3 regions of the Exiguobacterium sp. s192 genome follow, and region 1 is predicted to be linked to each of the others. Evidence: a T-box and tRNA genes for the amino acid it is inferred to sense, from the RefSeq annotation. Region 1 holds a T-box; the other regions hold tRNA genes.
What was found. The T-box of region 1 lies ahead of argS (arginine--tRNA ligase). A T-box ahead of a tRNA ligase gene usually reads a tRNA of that ligase, here a tRNA-Arg.

Region 2: it has a tRNA-Arg gene. The T-box ahead of argS (arginine--tRNA ligase) is inferred to sense a tRNA for this amino acid. The anticodon was not compared.
Region 3: it has a tRNA-Arg gene. The T-box ahead of argS (arginine--tRNA ligase) is inferred to sense a tRNA for this amino acid. The anticodon was not compared.

The regions. Positions count from the first base shown of each region.
Region 1 covers NZ_JACSMS010000004.1:55,880-60,517, reverse strand. The annotation lists gene KNP87_RS08900 (alpha/beta hydrolase) at 1-330, opposite strand, end outside; gene KNP87_RS08895 (GGDEF domain-containing protein) at 337-2,013, opposite strand; T-box leader at 2,138-2,360, shown strand; gene argS (arginine--tRNA ligase) at 2,417-4,099, shown strand; gene KNP87_RS08885 (hypothetical protein) at 4,129-4,638, shown strand, end outside.
Region 2 covers NZ_JACSMS010000011.1:35,511-40,148, forward strand. The annotation lists gene KNP87_RS14410 (glutaredoxin family protein) at 1-147, opposite strand, end outside; gene KNP87_RS14415 (RNA polymerase factor sigma-54) at 147-1,295, opposite strand; tRNA gene KNP87_RS14420 (tRNA-Arg) at 1,464-1,539, shown strand; partial or broken gene clpP (ATP-dependent Clp endopeptidase proteolytic subunit ClpP) at 1,720-2,304, shown strand; gene KNP87_RS14430 (hypothetical protein) at 2,435-2,671, opposite strand; gene whiA (DNA-binding protein WhiA) at 2,753-3,709, opposite strand; gene KNP87_RS14440 (gluconeogenesis factor YvcK family protein) at 3,706-4,638, opposite strand, start outside.
Region 3 covers NZ_JACSMS010000001.1:93,530-98,167, forward strand. The annotation lists gene rph (ribonuclease PH) at 1-422, shown strand, start outside; gene KNP87_RS00440 (XTP/dITP diphosphatase) at 419-1,015, shown strand; gene KNP87_RS00445 (metallophosphoesterase family protein) at 1,022-1,528, shown strand; tRNA gene KNP87_RS00450 (tRNA-Arg) at 1,596-1,669, shown strand; gene KNP87_RS00455 (hypothetical protein) at 1,748-2,296, shown strand; gene KNP87_RS00460 (hypothetical protein) at 2,323-3,339, shown strand; gene tig (trigger factor) at 3,449-4,638, shown strand, end outside.

The DNA.
Region 1 (4,638 bases):
CGCTGTCCGGTGGGAAGGATAGGCAGTGCGCATGAGCAAAGCTTCATCCGTCCAAGGGGCATATTCGTCATATCGATCCATCCCGTCGTCCGGGCTGTCGATGGCGACAATCATCGCATGTAACTTGACCGCGTGCAACGCATGATGGACTTCCCATCCTTTTCCGAAGGACGCGGTTTCGCCACTGAACACATTTTGCCCGTCGTGCATATAGATGACAGGGAGTGCTTCTTCGGCTGACAGTTCCGTCGGGCGATAAATCCGGATGGTACGAGGTGATTTCAGCATCGGGATGGTGTGTTCGATTTCAATAATGGACAAAGTAGTCACGACCTTTCAAAGATTAGCGTAATGGGCGGTACAGTTTCGACCGTTATGTTTGCCGCCGACATAAAGGGCATGATCGGCTTGACGAAGCGACTCTTCAAAGGTCCGTTCACCCGGATGCTCGACCGTATCGACGCCGAGACTGATTGTAATCGATAAGCGGTGTCCGTCGACCAAAAAAGGGCGGTCAAGAACAGCATGACGAATGATCTCTGCGAAATCAATCGCCTGCTTCTGCGGACACTGATGGAGCAAGAGGACAAACTCTTCTCCACCGTAACGGGCGGCAAAGACATCCTGCCGTGTTTGCTGCAAGGACCGGATACGGCGTCCGAGTTCACGAAGAACGAGATCACCGACTTTATGACCATACGTGTCATTAACATACTTAAAGTGATCGATGTCGAACAGAATAATCGACAACGGATAACGGTCGGAGTTGAATTGATAGGCGCCCTCTTCATAAAAAGCACGGCTGTTGGACAGTTCCGTCAACGCATCGGTTCGACTTTCAGCATAGAGCTGATGCGTTTCCTGAGAGCGATGCAGCGAACGACAGAAAATCCGGAGTAAACGCGACAACTCATCCGCCTTTGCCTCATCGTAGGCATCGGCTATTTGATGAAACAATACAATCGAGACATCGACGTCTTCGTTCGTAATCGAAGGAATGGCGAGCATCGAATGCCGGTCGACCGGCAAATCAATTTGGATGTCTTGCCCCCAATCAAACCGGAGACCGTGGATGATTGGCGTCTGAAGTTGCTCGGCCGACAACGAATGAAACAAGGGAAGGACATCGATGACCGTCTTTGTCCGGATGTTATAGATGATTTGTTTCCGTTGCTGTTGAATCGAAATCCAGCCTTCCGAGAAGTCGATCAGACGAGGCAAATCAATCAATAACGAGTCAATCGTCTCGCGTTCGAAACGGGAAATCAAGAGGTGCTCTTTCGCATCGTCAAACCGTTTGGCATTTTCGTTGGCTTCGATCGTCACGCCCCGTTGCTGAAGCAACCGTTTGAACAAAAGCAAGATGAGGGCCGAGACGGAAGCAGCGATGAGCGGATTTTCATCATAAAACCAGATGCCGAGAAACGCACACAGCATGCTCGTCCCGTAAACCAGCGTCTGCAAACGGACAAGACGGATCCAATCATACTTCAGATACAGGACACGATTGACGAAACGGCATTGCACGTAAGAGACGAGCATGACCGCCGTCAAGTACCCTAAAAAGGGAATAATGGCTTCCGAGTACGTGAATCCGGTACCGATCGGGCCGCCGAGCGCCAAGTAAACGAGTGATGGACAAGCGAGATAAAACAAATCAAACAAGACGTTGATTGGATACAAGTATAAAAATCGTTTGAGACGGATTTCTTTTTTATGAGAGAAAACTTGAAAGATGATGATGCCGATTTGGCTGAGCAGGATCGACGGCAACAAACCATAGTTGAGGAAGATAAATAAGATGATGCCTTCTTGAAAGGTATAATAAATCCCGCCACGACGGACGTTATCGAATTGGAATAAAATGATGAGTGCCAGAAGATAGACGGCATTACCAAAAGAAAGTGGAAAGTCCATCAGCGTCGGACGTGCGAGTAAAGCAAAGGTGAGCAGACCGGCAACGAGATACAACACAAGCCAACTCGTCCGTGCCACTTTTTGATAGTAGACCACAATGCGTCCCCTCCTTTAACAGTCCTTCCCTACTTATACCCGTTTTGTGGAAATTATGATGAGGGATTTACAAAAAAATAAGGTTGAGAGAATGAAGCGGATTGCGTATAATGTGGAAGATATCAAACAATCAATGACGAAGAAAGTAACGGGATCATTTGATCGACCAGCGAATCAGGGAATGGTGGAAGCCTGAATGGATTGAAAAACCGTGAAACGCACTTCCGAGATGCTATCCGAATCAACCTGATCAGGCGTAGCCGGGGGCCCCCCGTTATCCCCAGTTAAAGTGGGTGTCGCACCGTCGACACCAAGAAGAGTGGTACCGCGGTCATTCCGTCTCTTTGCGTGTTGCGCAAAGGGCGTTTTTTATTGGAAAAAATAAACTGTTGGAGGGAATAACATGAGTTATAAGCAACAATATGCGGAAGTATTACACAGCGTAATCGGTGATGCTTTGTCGCAACAAGAGATTGAACAACTGATCGAACAACCGAAACATGAGGACCACGGAGATTTGGCCTTCCCTTGTTTCCAACTCGCGAAAGCATTCCGGAAAGCACCGATGATGATTGCGACGGAACTGGCTGAAAAAATCGATAATCCACTTTTTTCAAATGTTCAGGCTGCCGGACCATACGTCAACGTCTTCTTGAACCGGGAAATCGTTTCGCGTGAAATCGTCAAACGTGTGTTAGACGAGCAACAGGCATACGGTTCAAGTGAGCCGACCGGGAAAACAATCGTCACCGACTTCTCGTCTCCGAACATCGCGAAGCCGTTTTCAATGGGGCACCTCCGTTCAACGGTCATCGGAAACGCATTGAACCAGATTTCACGGAAAAAAGGATACGAAGTCGTCGGCATCAATCACCTCGGAGACTGGGGAACACAGTTCGGCAAGCTGATGGTTGCTTACAACATGTGGGGCAAGGAAGAAGATGTCCGCGCTGAGCCAATTAAAGAATTGCTCAAACTGTACGTTCGTTTCCACGAAGAGGCGGAAGAAAACCCGGGCTTAGAAGATGAAGGTCGTGCCTGGTTCAAAAAACTCGAACAAGGTGACGAGCAAGCGACGGCACTTTGGACATGGTTCCGCGAAGTGTCACTTGTTGAATTCAACCGTGTGTATGAAATGCTGGGTGTCAGCTTCGACAGCTTGAACGGGGAAGCATTCTACAATGACAAGATGCAACATGTCATCGATTTGCTCGAAGAAAAAGAGTTGCTGGTCGAGTCGGAAGGTGCGATGGTCGTCGACCTCGAAGCAGAAGGAATGCCTCCTGCCTTGATCAAGAAAAAAGACGGAGCGACGTTGTATGCGACACGTGATTTGGCGGCTGCCGTGTATCGTCTTGAGACATACGGTTTTGAGCAAGCCTTTTATGTTGTCGGCGGTGAACAAGCGTTGCACTTCAAGCAATTGTTCGCAGTCTTGAAAAAACTTGGCTTTGAAAATGTCGACGGCATGCATCATGTACCGTTTGGTCTGATCATGAAAGACGGCAAAAAGATGTCGACACGTAAGGGGCGGATCGTTCTCTTAGAAGAAGTCCTTCAAGATGCGATTAATGTCGCAAAACAGAACATCGCCGAGAAAAATCCTAACCTGGCGAATGCGGAGCAGACGGCACGTGAAGTGGGTGTCGGCGCTGTTATTTTCCATGATCTTAAAAATGAGCGGATGAACAACATTGAATTTGATCTCGAACAAATGCTGAAGTTTGAAGGAGAAACGGGTCCGTACGTCCAATATACGAATGCACGGGCAAATTCATTATTGCGTAAAGGTGAATACGACGGTTCAGCGTTTGCCGGAAGTGCGGACGATTACTCATGGGGCGTCGTGTCGATGCTGAACCAGTTCTCGACCGTGATTGACCGTGCGTTTACACGTCGCGAGCCTTCAATCATCAGCCGGTACGTGCTTGACTTAGCACAAAGTTTCAACAAATATTACGGACAAGTCCGTGTTTTAGAAGACGACGCAGAAAAACAATCTCGCCTTGCACTCGTAAAATCGGTTACGATTGTATTGACGGAAGGATTACGCCTGCTTGGTGTAGGTGCTCCAGAAGAAATGTAAGTAAATCAGATTAAAGATGGGGTTATTATATGAACAAAGAGACAATGGAACGGTTGCAGCACGCTTCTACACAAATGAACCAGGAAGATTTGGCAGCATCAGTTGCTTTCATTGCAGACTTCCATGGAAAAGTCGCAGCATGGCTTCCGGGAGAATCGGTCGATTTCGTATTTGATTTCGTGACAGCACCCGGAGCGGATCAAATTGCGCCGATCAGCGGTGATGCACTCGAAACAAAAGGAAATTTCGAATTCTTCATGGTGAAAAAACAGACACGTAAAAAACTAGGTGAGCTGTTGGCACTTTGGAAAGCACCACGCACAAAAGAAACATTAAACCAAATCGATGCGATTGGTCTGAAGAAATGGTTGGCACGTAATGAATTCCGCTCGGAAGACAAGCCGTGGGATTACTTGAACCGCCTGCATGTCTTGTTATTCCTCGATCAAATGACGACGGTCATCGATGATCATCAATTGACGACGTTGTATGAGCAAATCGTCCGGAAAACACCGGTGCCGACTAGCTTCGTCCGTCGC
Region 2 (4,638 bases), on a different contig from region 1:
TGCTGCATCTTCATCAATGTTGATTTCCTCGAACGTCCACTCCGGGAATTCGTCGAGTACGAAATCAAGTAAGACGGCGGCTTCCTCACATAGCGTACAACCCGGACGTGAATACAGTGTTAAGGTCTTGTGTTCTTTTGTTTGCATCAGTCATTCGCCTTTCGTTTCTTCATGATGTCGGACCGTGTCAAATCAAGGCTCGCCCGGTACTTCGCGACCGTCCGGCGTGCGACACGGATGCCGTCCGCCTCTAAACGGTCTGCGATGTGCTGATCCGACAACGGTGTCGTCGTTTCCCGAATCAATTGTGCAATCCGGACCTTGATCAAAAAGCTCGACGTCCCGTCCTTCGTCCGGGAAACAAAAAAGTTCTCGAGATCGTGTGTCCCGTGGACGGTCCGGATCGTTTTATGCGCAATCGCCCGACCAACCGTCGACGGATGATGTCCGGTTTGTTCCGCGACTTCCTTTTTCGTAAGTGGTTCCAGATGAAGTTCGCCTTGAAACCATCTCACCTGCCGTTTCATGATGACGTCCAAGATCGCGTGTAACGTGACGCGACGCCGTTCATAGGCACTTAAAAAAGGTTTTGCTTCTTCGAGATCCGTCCAAGACGTGTCGAGCGGCAAATCGTACCACTCCACGTGAAGTTGATCATCAACTATTCGAATTTCCGCTTCCGGCATCATAACGATATTCGTTTCCGGTAAAAGAGGAGTTTTCGGCAGTCGATTGATCTGCTTCTTCATTCGTCGCTGTTCCTCGTCGTCAAGTCCGGCTAATACGTCCTGTAGTGATTGCCCGTCATGGAGTTCTGCCACCCGATCAATAAGCGTGGCATCTTCCAGTTCCATGGCATGCAACAACCGACACTCCGTTTCCGAACGTGCCGCGATACCGGTCGGCTCGCATCGTTGAAGAAGTTCCCGAGCCTGCTTGATCAGCGTGGCTTCACTTTTAAAAATAGTGGCAAGTTGCGCATCCGTCGTTCTGAGTAATCCATCCGCATCTAAGTACATGATGAGTTGTTCCGCCATATATCTTATTTCCTGTCTGACCGATTCTAAACGTATTTGCTTCAGAAGATCCGCTTCAAACGACTCGATCCGATTCGCGACTTGCTCAAGATCCGGATGAATCGTTTTTCTTCCATTATGTTTATGAGACGTGGCGCGACGAATAATTCGATAGAGATGTTCCTCAAGCTCCGCCCATGATTCTTCCAAAATCGCCAACTGAAACAAATGCGACGCTGACATCACGAGACGTTGTGTCTGTTCCTGCCTCTGTTCCATCCCTTCACCTTCCGTTTCTCAGACTTGATCGGTACCTGTTTCTATTATAATCGACCGGTCGATTCTTGCCCGGATTCAAGCCATCTGTAAAAAAACAAGAAATTTCACAATCTAGTATTGCTTTCCTGAAAAAATGTCGGTATACTATTAATTGTTCAGTAAAAACATGCACCCGTAGCTCAGGGGATAGAGCACTGGTTTCCGGTACCAGGTGTCGGGAGTTCAAATCTCTCCGGGTGTACCATACTTGAATCTACAGGCAATGCCGTTATCGGTATTGCCTTTTTTCTATATTGATATGTTTAGTGACATCCGATTCAGGAAAAATACATAAAACCTACAGCGTATCTTTTGACCAATATTGACCAAAGGATTATGATAAGGACAAGTCGAATATGAGCTACATACCAACTATAAGGAGGCAAAGACTATGTTAATTCCAACAGTCATCGAACAAACCAACCGCGGGGAACGTGCTTACGATATCTACTCACGTTTGCTCAAGGACCGTATCATCCTTCTCGGGAGCGCGATTGACGACAACGTCGCCAACTCAGTCGTTGCCCAGTTGCTATTCCTAGCAGCCGAAGATCCAGATAAAGAAATCTCGCTTTACATCAACAGCCCAGGTGGTTCAATCACAGCGGGTATGGCGATTTACGATACGATGAACTTCATCAAACCACAAGTTTCAACAATCTGTATCGGAATGGCTGCCTCAATGGGTGCTTTCTTGCTTCAAGCCGGCGCTAAAGGAAAACGTTTTGCGCTTCCGAACGCTGAAATCATGATTCACCAACCACTTGGTGGAACACAAGGTCAAGCGTCAGATATCAAAATCCACGCAGAACGTATCATCAAAATGCGTGAACACTTAAACAAAATCATGGCTGAAAACACAGGACAACCACTTGAAGTCATCGAGCGTGATACAGAGCGCGATAACTTCATGTCTGCTCAAGCAGCAGCTGACTACGGTTTAATCGACCGCGTCATGGAACGTGCGTAAGCTGTTCAGCAAACCGTCTTCACTTCGTGTGAAGGCGGTTTTTTTGTCTGTTTCTCGAGTAGAACAAAAAAGACCGCTGTCTTGTACCTTTCCGTTAAGAAGGAAGTACGCAGACAACGGTCCTTGTTCATTAATCGATCATGTCCGTGATATCAGATACGATATCATGGTTTTCGCGGATCAGCGTGTAGATGCCGTTCGCATGTGGTGAAAGTTCTTCTTCTGCCTGTAATTGCTTCAGGAATAAAGAAGTCGCAAATGTCACGAGTGTACTTTTCGGAACCCCGATCGCTTTTGCTTTTTTCGTAAGCACTTCATCAAACTTCGCATCAACTGTCAGCGAAATACGTTTTTTCTCATTAGCCATTTCAAAAACTCCTTAATTCGAACATTTAGTTGCACCGACTATATATTATAGTAGACTATGGTTCATCTCGCAAGTTACTCCCTAAAGAGCCCCGGTCATCGATTCCCCGTTTCGGATTTTATCCGCGATTTGATCAATCTTGCGCAATCGATGATTGATACCTGATTTTGAGATGGAACCACTTTCGACCATCTCGCCTAACTCCTGTAATGTCACGTCTTGGTGTGTCACACGCAAGATCGCGATTTCTCTCAGTTTGTCCGGTAAGACATCGAGTCCGACCGTCCGTTCGAGAAATTTGATGTTCTCGACTTGCCGCAGCGCTGCTCCGACCGTCTTGTTGAGATTCGCCGTTTCACAGTTGACGAGTCGGTTGACCGAATTGCGCATGTCCTTGAGGATGCGGACATCTTCAAAACGCAACATCGAATACGTCGCTCCGACCAGCTTCAGGAAATCGGAAATCTTTTCACTTTCCTTGATGTAGAGGATATGCCCTTTTTTCCGTTCAATCGCTTTCGCGTTGAGGTCAAACTGGTTCGTCAGACTCCGGAGCGCCGCATTGTGCTCCTCGTATAAGCTGAAAATCTCAAGGTGATACGACGAGGTTGCCGGGTTGTTCAAGGATCCTCCGGCTAAAAACGCACCGCGCAGATACGCCCGGGCACGGCGTTCATCGTTCAGAATCGAATCGCTGATCGAGCGGATCATCGTGAATCCTTCACCTAGGATGCCGAGGTCCTGCAAGATTTTATCCGCCTGTTGTTTGACGCGGACGATGTAGACGTTATTTTTTTTGAGCCGCATTTTCTTTCGGACCAATAAGTCGAGGTGGACCGCGTAAGCCCGTTTGAGCAACGAGTAGATCCGGCGGGCGATCGACGCGTTTTCCGTTGAGATATCAAGCGTCAAGCCGCGTCCAAGACCAAACGAAATCGCTCCGTTCATCCGTGCAAGTGCGGCAAGCTCGGCCTTCATCTCGTGGTCGGTGATGGCGATTTGGGTTAATTCTTTTTTGACTTCTGAAGCAAAACTCACGTCAGTTCCTCCTTCCCTTCGAATTGACGGACACGTCGAATCGATAAGACCTTCCGCATGACGAGACTGGCGACGGCATCGGAGTCGTGGCGGATGAAATGGTGGTTGTAATCCACGATATCATCAGCGAGAACTTCAATTCCGGCCTCTTCAAAACTCGTCTCATCATACGTCACGATATCGGCGTGATCCTTCTGGTATTTTCGTAAATAACTGATATCAATCGATTCATTGTTGACGATAATCGTATCGATCACTCCTTTGCCAAGGAATCGTTCCAAGACATTCAGGTGATCGTTGGCCGTAAAGGCGGTCGTCTCACCCGGCTGCGTCATGACGTTACAGATATAGACGACCGGTGCCAACGATTGTTTGATCGCATCGCGGATTTCTTCAATCAGGACGTTCGGAATGACACTCGTGTACAGACTGCCTGGTCCGAGGACGATGACATCGGCGTCAAGAATCGCTTGGATTGCTTCCGGAACCGGACGGACGTTTTCTTCTTCGAGGAAAATCCGTTCGATCACTTTTCCGACCTTCGGAATCAACGACTCCCCTTTGACGATGGTCCCGTCTTCAAACTCGGCACATAAGGTGATCGTCCGCTCCGTCGCCGGATAGACTTTCCCTTCAGCATTCAACAGTTGACCCATGACACCGATTGCTTCGACAAACGAACCGTTACACAGCTGGGTCGCCGCCGTCAGCATCAAGTTCCCGAGCGAGTGACCATGCAACCCTTCTCCCGTTTCAAACCGGTACTGCATGATCCGGTCCATTAACGTCTCGGATTTCGAGAGCGAGACAATGACGTTTCGGATATCGCCCGGTGGCAACATATTAAATTCCGTCCGCAGGCGACCGGAACTGCCTCCGTCGTCGGCGACCGTCACGATGGCCGTGATATCAAGCGGATAATGTTTCAG
Region 3 (4,638 bases), on a different contig from region 1:
CGGTTTGGATTGACTGCGACGTGTTGCAGGCAGATGGCGGGACACGAACAGCTGCAATCACGGGTGGTTTTTTAGCACTCGTCCTAGCGGTCGATGGACTGATTCAAAGCGGGAAGTTAACGGACACACCAATCAAAGAAGGCATCGCGGCAGTTTCGGTCGGTAAAGTCGGGACGGAGTTGTTGCTTGATCTTTGTTATGAAGAGGACGCTGCAGCAGACGTCGATTTGAATCTTGTCATGACATCGTCCGGTAAAATTGTGGAACTTCAGGCAACGGGCGAAGAAGCGACATTTTCACGTCGCGAAATGCTCGATATGCTGGAACTTGGGGAAAAGGGTATTGAGGAACTGCTTCAGGCGGCCGAACAAGCATTAGGTGCGTCCTGGTGGTATGTCGGAGAAGAGGTGGAACACCGATGAAAATTATCGTCGCGACCAGAAATGCTGGTAAAGTAAATGAATTCAAGGAGATGCTTGGACGACTCGGATATGATGTCGAATCCTTGCTCGACTACGAAACGGCTCCGGAGACGGATGAGACCGGTTCGACGTTTGAAGAAAATGCCGAATTGAAATCAAGAGAAGCGGCAGCTTATTTTGGTCATGCCGTGTTGTCGGATGACTCCGGTCTTGAAGTAGATGCTTTGGACGGAGCGCCAGGTGTCTATTCCGCCCGATTTGCGGGTGAGGACAAATCAGACGAAGCGAACAACACGTTGTTGCTGGAAAAACTGGCTGACGTACCAACAGAAAAACGGACTGCCCGTTTTGTCTGCGCCTTGTCTCTTGCGAAACCGTCCGGTGAAACGTTAACCGTACGCGGAACGATGGAAGGGACGATCGGTTTTGAACGGAAGGGAACAAACGGCTTCGGTTACGATCCGTTGTTTATCATCCCGTCCTTGAATCAGACGGCAGCCGAGTTGACGAAAAGTGAAAAAACGTCCATCAGTCATCGGGGACAAGCATTACGAAAACTTGAATTGGCATTGACTACTTTTTTAGGAGAGTGATCAGAGATGAAAGCATTAATCGTAAGTGATAGCCACGGGCTTGACCAGGAGTTGCTGACGATCTTTAATCGCCATCAAGATGTCGATATCGCTTTTCATTGCGGCGATTCACAGCTGACCGGAGATTCCGAATCGTTATATCCGTATCGTGTCGTCAAAGGGAACTGTGACTATGGAAATGATTTTTCAGACGAAGTGACAGAAGAACTGGGTGCGGTTCGGATCCTTTGCGTCCATGGTCATCGACAAGACGTTAAATACAGTCTTGATCAGTTGGTTCATCATGCGGATCAGAAAAAGGCTGCGGTTGTTTTATATGGTCATTCTCACGTCGCGAAGGCAGAACAGCATGACGGGAAACTGTTTATTAATCCGGGATCAATCCGGATGCCCCGTCATCGTCCGGAAAAGACGTATGCCGTTTTAACGTTAGTGGATGGGCAGTTCACAGTCGATTTTTATGATTTGACCGGTGAGACGATCAATGCCTTACATCTTGACGGAACACTTTGAAAAATAGTTTTTACTAATGTGATTGACACGAAAGAATTGTTTTAGTATAGTTTATTCGTGTTGACACGTCTCAATAGCTCAGCTGGATAGAGCAACGCCCTTCTAAGGCGTCGGTCGGGGGTTCGAATCCCTCTTGGGACACTATAATTAAAATAGAGACTTCCCTTATGAGGGGGGTCTCTTTTTTTTATCTGCTTCATCGGGTATAATCAAGGTATCATGAACTTGAAAGGGATGATGAAGATGATGAAACGAATGAGTGGAATCCTGTTGCTGACAGTTGCTTTAGCTGGATGTAGCGAGGTTACGGATACAGTGGACAATGCGAAACAACAAGTGACAGATGTAAAAAATAGTGTCGATTATGCAGGACAACTGCAAGATATCGCCCAAGACACATCAAAGGTGACATCTGAGCTTTCGACAAAGTTGGATCAGGCGGCTACCGAGGCCCGTGAATCGGCAAATCCGGAGCAGGCGCTCGATCAACAGATTGAAAAACTTCAAAATGATGGAACCGTTCAACAGTTGAACGAAGAACTGAATCAAATCGACGAACGTCTCGCGAGTTTAGAGAGTCCGCCGGCAGAATTAAAAAATCTCAGTGAAAAACTCGAACAATATGTCAATCAATCTGAAGACATTACGCGTTTACTAGAAGCCGATGTCTCGTTGGATACACTGAACAAAATGGGTATCGAGCAGGCAGGCCAGTTGCAAGAAGCAATCACAAACTGGACGTCTTTGCTTGATCCGTTCACAAAATAAGAACGTCAGACAGGAAAAAAGGTGGAATGACCGTGGGACAGTCACGTTGGATGGAACAACCGTTAATCGATGAGCAAAAACGCCTTGCTGCGTTGAGTGAGGCAGAATTGAATCTTCGCTTAAACCAACTTCAAACCATGACGTCAGAAGATGATATCTTGTATCTTCTCTACACGATCCAAGAGGCTTTTTTAGCAAGGGAAGACGGAATCGAAGCCTATCTGGCCATCGTCGACCCTTTTCTTGGGTTGGACGGTGTCGAGCAGGTGCTTGCGATTTTCATGTATGAAAAGGGAGAACGATATGCATTCGACCTTGCCTTGCGAACCGCATCCCCTTATTTGCCATACGGATTGGCACTAAAGTTAGAAGAAGTGGCCGCATCACGTTCACGCACGGCGCGGAACGTTCAGCAGACCGATGATGCATCGTATCTACAATTGGAAGAAAAACCTGCAGTGACGCTTACAGAGCAGGACTGGATCACGCTCTACCGCTTCGGAACGCTGGAAGAGCAAGTCCGTTTCTTGGCACAAACGGACTTACGGGTGCATCCTGAATTGATGCACTATATCGTTCATGACTATTTGACAGGACGGGACGTGAAACATCCAAGTGCTCTTGTCATACAACGGTTGCTTCCCCAGCTGACAGAATCGGCGCATGTCTATCCAATCGAAGTGTCGATTCAGTCGCTTGATGTTCATATGTTGTTTCATCGTCCGGAACAGCTTGAGTCATGTCTGACGCAGCAGGCCATTCAATTACAACGACTTGCCGATGCTGCGTTCGACTTGGAACGGATGGATCCGTTTAAGGCGCTTTTGCTTATGAACTGGTATCAAATCGTTTACTTAGAGGAGACGATGGAACAGGGGGAAGTGGTGGATGAATGGCTCGGTGCCGTCGAAGAATTGGCGGATCTCGACTTTTTGTCTGAAGCTCCGCCGGAATCCTTAAGTCCACAGGCACAGAAGATTTACCGGGCTGTCCATTTGGTGCTGCCGGAAGGAAAACTGTATGAACAAGCACTCCTTCAGTAATTGAAGGCGATTGCCTCGTTCAACAGTGGTAATCCTCAGAAAGACTGTGCTATAATGTGACTTGTTGTACACACATGTACGCTAATTGACATTTTTGGAGGGACTCAGCATGACTGCAAAATGGGAAAAACAATCAGGTAGCCTCGGCGTCCTCACGTATGAAGCGCCTGCTGAAGCATTTGATAAAGCGGTAGACCAAGCGTTCAAGAAAGTCGTTAAGACATTGAACACACCAGGTTTCCGTAAAGGAAAAATGCCACGCACAATGTTTAACAAAATGTACGGTGAAGAAGCACTTTACCAAGATGCTCTTGATATCTTGTATCAAGACACAATCGAAGGTGCTGTCGTCGAATCAGGAATCGAGCCAATCGCGCTTGATAACATCGACGTCGAAACACTCGAAAAAGGAAAACCGGTTGAGTTCAAAATCACATTCGTGATCGAACCAGATGCTACACTCGGTGAGTACAAAGGTCTTGAGTACACAGCAGTCGAAACAGACGTTACAGACGAAGATGTCGATGCTGAACTCAAAACAATGCAAGAGCGTGGCGCAGAGCTCGTCGTTAAAGAAGACGGCGTCATCGAAAATGGCGATACAGTCGTATTCGACTTCGCAGGTTTCGATGGGGAAAACCAATTCGACGGCGGTACTGCAGAAAACTATTCACTCGTCATCGGTTCTGGCAACTTCATCCCAGGATTTGAAGAGCAAATGGTTGGTCTGAAAACAGGCGAACAAAAAGACATCGACGTAACATTCCCAGAAGAGTACCATGAAGCATCACTCGCTGGAAAACCAGTCGTGTTTAAAGTAACAATCCACGAAGTCAAAGCTCAGGAACTTCCTGAATTGACGGATGAGTTTGCTAAAGAAATGGACGAAGAAGTTTCTTCTCTTGACGAGTTGAAAACAAAAATTCGTACACGTCTTGAAAACACACGTAAACAAGAAGCTGATGCTTCGATGCGTGATGAGTTGGTTGAAGCAGCGACTAAAAACGCAACAGTTGATCTTCCAGCAGTTATGGTTGAAAACGAAGTTGAGCGTATGGTCCAAGAATTCACACAACGTATTCAGTCACAAGGAATTGACCTTAACATGTACTTCCAGTTAACTGGAACAACTGAAGAGGCAATGCGTGCTGAAATGAAAGAACAAGCAGAAGAGCGTGTCAAAGCGCGTCTCGTTCTTAAACAAATCGTTGCAGACGAAAAAATCGAAGTAACAGAAGAAGAAGCGCAAGCTGAACTTCAATCGATGTCTGAACTCTACAACATTCCTGCTGATCAACT